DNA from 3 places in the Paracoccus sp. 22332 genome. Region 3 is predicted to be linked to each of the others. Evidence: riboswitches for the same ligand, from Rfam matches in the RefSeq annotation. Region 3 holds a riboswitch; each other region holds the start of a gene.

What was found. Region 3 has a riboswitch for cobalamin ahead of ACTJI6_RS12470 (ABC transporter substrate-binding protein). Riboswitches for the same ligand answer to the same signal wherever they lie in the genome.
Region 1: linked by a shared signal. The riboswitch ahead of ACTJI6_RS14910 (TonB-dependent receptor plug domain-containing protein) and the one ahead of ACTJI6_RS12470 (ABC transporter substrate-binding protein) in region 3 are both predicted to bind cobalamin.
Region 2: linked by a shared signal. The riboswitch ahead of ACTJI6_RS01465 (DUF1636 domain-containing protein) and the one ahead of ACTJI6_RS12470 (ABC transporter substrate-binding protein) in region 3 are both predicted to bind cobalamin.

What each region holds. Positions count from the first base shown of each region.
Region 1 is NZ_JBQEOI010000015.1:67,563-69,819, forward strand. It holds gene ACTJI6_RS14910 (TonB-dependent receptor plug domain-containing protein) at 1-1,106, opposite strand, end outside; cobalamin riboswitch at 1,238-1,427, opposite strand; gene ACTJI6_RS14915 (NAD-dependent deacylase) at 1,457-2,134, opposite strand; gene ACTJI6_RS14920 (hypothetical protein) at 2,139-2,257, opposite strand, start outside.
Region 2 is NZ_JBQEOI010000001.1:300,732-302,988, forward strand. It holds gene cobW (cobalamin biosynthesis protein CobW) at 1-668, opposite strand, end outside; gene ACTJI6_RS01465 (DUF1636 domain-containing protein) at 669-1,019, opposite strand; cobalamin riboswitch at 1,137-1,341, opposite strand; gene ACTJI6_RS01470 (HIT family protein) at 1,589-2,026, opposite strand; gene dapB (4-hydroxy-tetrahydrodipicolinate reductase) at 2,026-2,257, opposite strand, start outside.
Region 3 is NZ_JBQEOI010000010.1:9,413-11,669, forward strand. It holds gene ACTJI6_RS12465 (FecCD family ABC transporter permease) at 1-212, opposite strand, end outside; gene ACTJI6_RS12470 (ABC transporter substrate-binding protein) at 209-1,219, opposite strand; cobalamin riboswitch at 1,316-1,507, opposite strand; gene ACTJI6_RS12475 (response regulator) at 1,604-2,257, opposite strand, start outside.

The DNA.
Region 1 (2,257 bases), on a different contig from region 3:
GCCGTGGTCGTTTCCACGAAGACGCCGTTCAGGCGGGCCTCGCCATTGCCTTGGGCTTCCTCTTTTTCCGTATCGGCGCCGAACACGGCGCGCACGCCTCCACCCAGGTCGGTTGCACCCTGCCAAGACAGTTTCGTGCGCGTGCCCACAAAGGGCGTGACGGTGCCGTTAGACCAGCTTTGCCGGTCGATGCGGTAACGCGTCAGGGCGATCTCGTGATCGACGGCGCCGGTCTGGAATTGCGCGAAGCCGCGCAGGCCATAGCTTTCGCGGTCGTTGTAGTCGTCGCCCGGCGTCCCCGTCACGTCGCCGCCGAAATCGTCGAAATCGCCGGTGCTGTCTTCCCAGAAGCCATTGAAGCCGATGGTGGCGCCGCTTTCCAGCGCATAGGCGGAATAGAAGGACAGGCGCGTCGCCTCGTATCCGTCATCCTCGAAATTGCCGTCCCGTTCGTCGCGCGCGGAAAAGCCGTCGCTGCGGATATGGCTGACCTGGAAGGCCAGGTCGGCATCGGCGCGGCGCAGGGTTGCGCCATAGCTGGCGGTCAGGGTGTCGAAGCTGCCCGCCTCGATCCCGAAATGGTGGTGCAACCCGTCTTCGGTCGGGCGCAGGGATTGCAGCGACAGCACCCCCGCCACCGCGCGCGAGCCGTACAGCGCCGATTGCGCGCCGCGCAGCAGTTCGGCCCGGTTCACGGACTGGCCGATCATTCCGCCGATGTCATAAGAAGGCTGGCCCGCGGCCGGATCCGACACCTCGATGCCGTCGATCACGACGGGCAGGTATTGCGCCGGGGCGCCGCGAAGGATCAGCGATCCCGTGGTGCCCAGCGGTCCCGACTGGCGCAGCGTCACGCCCGGCAGGCGCGACAGGCTGCGGGCCAGGGGCTGGCCCGCGCGATCTGCCAGGTCATCGGCGCCCAGCACGGAAACGGAACTGCCCGACCGGGCCAGATCGGTGGCCTCGCGGTTGGCGGTCAGGGTGATGTCGTCCAGGACGATGGCGCCGGGGGCCGCGTCCTGCGCGGCGGCGGGCAGCGCCGTGGTCAGGGCCAGGGCGGCAAGCAGGGTAATGGGCAGGGCCGGGAAAATGGGTCTTGCGGTCACGAATGACATCCTTCCAGCTATCCGGCATTCGGGCCGGGGCGCGATGCGGTTCGTCCGAAAGGATTTGGCCCGTCGGACAGCGACACCACCACGACGGAAGTTTCCGTTTCCGGCGCGCCCCTCGCACGCCGTCAGGGTGATCGCGTTCGGCAGGTCTCCTGACTTGCGGGTCACGGCTTGGCCGGGCCTTCCCGGTCCTGGGGGACCAGTGGCGTTGTCCGGCCCGGCTCTCCGCTGACAGTTGCGGGGGCAGTCGCGGAATTTCACCGCGTTCCCTTTTAACCGGGCTTGGAACCCGGAACCGAGGCATCGCCGCCATAGCCCAGGGACTGGCGCGCAGGCAAGCGCAATCAGCCCAGCGAGGCCACCCAGTCGGGCACCGTGCGGCTGGCAGGCCCGGTGATCCGCCGATGGAAATCGCGGGCGTTGGCGCTGTTGTCCAGGTTCAGTTCCACGCATTCGACACCGCCGCGCCGAGCAGCCTGGGCAAACCCCGCCGCCGGATAGACATTGCCCGAGGTGCCGATGGCCGCGAACAGATCGGCGCTTTCCAGCGCGTCCCAGATGCGTTCCATGTGATAGGGCATTTCGCCGAACCAGACGATATCCGGGCGCGTGGAAGGGCGGGCGCAGGCGGGGCAGGGGTCGTCGGGGGACATGACCGGCGGCGCGGGCCAGCGATGCCCGCAGGCCGCGCACAGCGCGCCGGTCAGGCTGCCGTGCATGTGGATGACGTGCGGGCTGCCCGCGCGTTCGTGCAGGTCGTCGACATTCTGCGTGACCAGCGTCAGGTCGTGCCGCCGCGCCAGGTCGGCCAGCGCCAGATGCGCGGCATTCGGCCGCGCCCCGGCGGCGGCCGCGCGCCGCATGTTGTAGAAGCGGTGGACCAGTTCGGGATCGGCGGCAAAGCCCTCGGGCGTGGCCACGTCCTCGACCCGGTGGTTTTCCCACAGGCCGTCGCTGGCGCGGAAGGTGGCAAGCCCGCTTTCGGCGGAAATACCTGCGCCGGTCAGGACGGTGATGCGCACGGGCTTAGCGGCAGTAAGCCTCGGCCTGGGATGCGAACCGCTTGTAGCGCGCCCAGAAGGCGTTGTCCGCGTTGGATTTCGACATCCGAACTTCTTGCGCCTCGTGCGGGTCGCGGAAGAAGG
Region 2 (2,257 bases), on a different contig from region 3:
ACGCGGGCGTCGATGACGCCTTCGGCCAAAGGCAGCATGGGCAGCGGCCGGGGGGCCTCGGCCTCGATCGCCGCGCGGGCGCGGGCCAGGCCGTCCGGGCCGGCCAGGTCGGGCTTGGACAGCAGCACCAGGTCGGCGCAGGCGATCTGGTCCTCGAAGACCTCGGACAGCGGCGTCTCGTGATCGGCATCCGCGCCGTCGCCCGTATCGGCATTGCCGGGCCGGGCGGGATCGGGGGCGAAGCGGCCCGCCGCCACGGCCTCGGCGTCGGCCACCGCGATCACCCCGTCGATGGTGATGCGCGAACGCAGGTCGGGCCAGTCGAAGGTCTTCAACAGCGGCTTGGGCAGCGCCAGGCCGGATGTCTCGATGACGATGTGATCGGGGCGCGGGTCCATCGCCATCAGCCGCTGGATCGATGGGATGAATTCGTCGGCCACCGTGCAGCAGATGCAGCCGTTGGTCAGTTCGACGATATTCGCCTCGGGGCAATTGGCGTCGGCGCAGTCGCGGATCAGGTCGCCATCCACGCCCACGTCGCCGAATTCGTTGACCAGGACCGCCAGCCGCCGCCCGCCGGGATGTTGCAGCAGGTGCCGGATCAGCGTGGTCTTTCCGGCCCCCAGGAATCCGGTGACGATGGTGACGGGGGTTTTCTCAAGCGACATTCAGGCCTCCTGCGGCGGGATGCGGGCGATGGTGTTCTTGCGGATGACGGGGGGGCGGTCGCGCCAGGGCACCACGCCGTCGTCGGACGCGGCATAGGCGCGGATCATGGCGATCAGGTCGTCCAAGTCGCGGTCGGGATCCAGCGCGCCCTGGACATAGGTCCAGCGTCCCGCCCCGCGCAGCACCACGGCGCAGCCGCGCGCGCAGGCGGACAGGCATTCCTGCCGCCGATGGCCGATCCCGGCGGCGGCCAGGGCGTCGGACAGGCGACGGCCGTCGCGTTCGGCCTGGGGGTCGGCCCCCGGAAGGCGGCAGGTGGTGCAGACCACCAGTTCATATGTCTCAGCCACGGCCCCTCCGGCCAGATGCCTTGTGGCGGCGGGATGGACGGGCCAAAGGGTCGTCGGCCATGGGCCAGGACCATCCGGCACAGCGACATCACCCCGGTCGCGCGCGTTTCACGGCCCCTTCCGGGGCGGGTGCTGGCAGGTCTCCCGGCTTGCGGATGTCAGGGACTGGCCCTGGCGGCTGTCCTGCCTTCCCGGCTTGGGGGCCAGTGGCGGTGGACATCCTCTCCGGTCACGGTCGCGGGGGCGGCTGCGCTTGGGCCGGGTGGCCTGGCGCATTCCCTCTTCGCCTGCCACAGGCAGGAACCAGCACCGCCAGCCAAGCCACGAACCGTCCCCCAAGTCAAGCGAGGTCGCGGCGTTCCCGTTCGGCGTTGCGCGGCCCGGCTGGTAGAGCGCCGAACCAGGACCGAAACCGGCGGCCCCCGCCACGTCCCCGGCTGGTTGCGCGGCAACAACGGCTCGATGGCCGTCCAAGCCCAAATCCTGACGCCATTCTCCGTCCCCCCATGACAAGCATGGAGCGAATCAGAAGGGTGAACGTCGATCAATATCCTGATCGGGTTCGGGGCTTAGGCCCGCAACGCCGCCTTCAGGTCGCCGGCGATCCGCGCCATCTCCTCGGGCGGCAGTTGCGGCGGGGCGGTGAAGCCCTGGGGCCCCTCGCCCAGATAGGCCAGCGAGGTCACGTCATGGACATGGTGCATCGGCACGACATGGGCGTGGGCATGGGCGACATGGATGCCGGTATAAAGCATCGACACGCGCGGGACGCCATAGAGCCGCTTCATCGCGCGGGCCAGGCCCTGCGCGCAGGTTGTGATGCGGGTCGCGAGGTCGGGGGGCAGATCCTCGAACCAGACATGATGCGCCTTGGGAATCACAAGGGTGTGGCCCGGCCGCACCGGATACAGGTCCAGGAAGGCCAGGATATGGTCGTCCTCGTGCAGGACATGGGCAGGCAGGCCGCCCGCCGCGATCCGGCAGAACAGGCAATCTTCGCTGGCCATCAGTTCAGCCCCAGCACGTCCTGCATGTCGTATTCGCCCGGCCCCTTGTCCTGGCCCCAGATCGCCGCGCGGATGGCGCCGCGTGCGAAGATCGCCCGGTCGGTCGCCAGGTGGCGCAGCACGATCCGTTCGCCTTCGCCCGCGAAGATCACGTCATGCTCGCCCACCACGTCGCCGCCGCGGATGGCGGCGAAGCCGATGGATCCCGGCGCCCGCGCGCCGGTTATCCCT
Region 3 (2,257 bases):
GCGCGCGACAGGCGGTAATGCCAGATCACGCCGGCATCGACGGCGCCGACCTCGGCCTGCGACAGGCCGGCCTTGACCGACAGCACGTCCAGCACCACCGACAGCGGGATCCGCGTCTCGCCCACCGCCGTGCCGAAGAACAGCGCCGCGGCCAGGATCACGGGCGCAAGCCAAAGCCATCCCCAGCCCTGCACCACGGCGCGATCCCTCATTTCAGGCCGAACCCGGCCAGCGCCTGGGCCAGGGCTTCCAGGGCGTAGATCGACCGGACCGAGGGGTCCATCGCATTGGCCTCGATCGTCACGATGCGGTCGTTCTTCACGGCGTCCATTTCCCTGGCGACCGGGTCGCTGGTCAGGAAATCGCGCTTCACGGCGATGTCGTCGGCGGGAAAGCGGCGGCGGTTCATCTCGGCCGCGACGATGAAGGACGGGTTCGCGCTGGCGATGGTTTCCCAGCCGACGGTCGGCCATTCCTCGGCGGAATCGACGATGTTGCGGACCCCAAGCGTGGACAGCATCCAGCCCGGAACGCCATAGGCGCCCGCGACATAGGGGTCGATCTCGATATCGGCCGAGGAATACCAGAAGACCGCCGTGACATCGTCGGGCAGGTTCAGCGCCCTGGCCTTGTCCACGGCGGCGGCCTCGCGCGCCTTCAGGTCGGCGATGACCTGGGCGCCGCGCTCCTCGACATCGAAGATCCGCGCCAGTTCCGCGATGCCCTGATAGACCAGGTCGGGGTCGAACATCACCGTGCGCGCGCCGTCCATGCTTTGCGTGTTGTCCTTGCCGACGCATTCCGTGGGCATGACCCAGCTGGGGATCCGCGAATCGTCGAACATCTCGCGCGTGCCGACGGCGCCTTGCGGCCCGATCATCCATTCATAGGCGGTGACGACCAGATCGGGATTCTTGCCCAGGACGCTTTCGAAGCTGGGGGCGTTGTCAGCCAGCCGTTCGACCTTGGCATCCGTTTCGGCGAATTCGGGCAGGACCGGGTTGATCCACAGCGCGGTGCCCGCCACCTTGTCGGCAAGGCCCAGCAGATACAGGATCTCGGTCGTGCTCTGGCCGACGCTGACCACCCGTTCGGGGGCCTTGTCGATGGTGACCCGATGGCCGCAACTGGTCAGGGTCAACGGGTATTCGGTGCCCGCCCGCGCCATGGGCGCAAGGGCAACGGCGACGGCGATTGCCGTGGCTAGCTTCAACATCATGCTTCCTTCCGATGCATTCGGCGGGACGGAAGGCATGGACACAGGCGCGGGGACCACGACCCGCAACACGATGTCACGCCGAGCCGACCCGCTCGGGTTGAACAGACTGCGTCGGCAGGTCTCCTGACTGGCGGATGATCGCCTTGCCCGGCCTTCCCGGACCGAGGTCCAGTGGCATGATCGGGCAGGCTACCGCTTACAGTTGCGGGGGCAGTTCCGGTTGTCGCCCAGGGGCGGATCCGGATTCCCTATTAATTCCGGGTGGAAACCGACGCACCGTCCTTAGCCCGAAGCGGGTTTTCTGACAAGATCGCCTATCGGTCGAAAGGGACGGTCGGTCCCGATTCCCGCGAAGGGCACCAAACCCGGTGACAAAGATGCCTTTCAGCCGCCGTCGAAATAGCGGATCCCCTTGACCACCAACTCGCCCAGGCTGGAGGCGCCCAGCTTGTCGCGCAGCACCAGGCTGACATTGGACACGGTCTTGTAGCTGATGCAGGCCCGGTCGGCGATCTCGCGATAGGACAGGCCCTCGGCGATCAGGCCCAGGATCTCTTCCTCGCGCGCGGTCAGGTTGGCGGCATTGCCGCGCCGGCCGGGCAGGTTCATCAGCGCGATCTGCGTCGCAAGCCGGCCCTCGACATAATTGCCGCCGGCCAGCACCTCGGTCAGGGCGGTCAGGATCTCGTCCGAGGGCGAATCCTTGTTGATGACGCCATTGGCCCCCGCATGAAGCGCGCGGCGGGCCAGGATCGGGCTGCGATGCATGGTGAAGACCAGGATCGGCAGATCCCGGTCCAGCATCCGCAGCCGGTCGATCAGCTTGATCCCCGCGATCCGGTGATCGCCAAGCGTCAGGTCGACGACCATCAGGTCGGGCCGCGCCGCCCGCCAGGCGCGCCAGCCTTCCAGCGCGGTGGCCGCGCCGACGATCTCGCAGGGGATGCGCTGGCGGATGATGCGACCCCAGCCTTCGACCACGACGGGGTGATCGTCGATGATGACGATGCGCTTCAGGCCGTTGGCGGATTGTTTCCG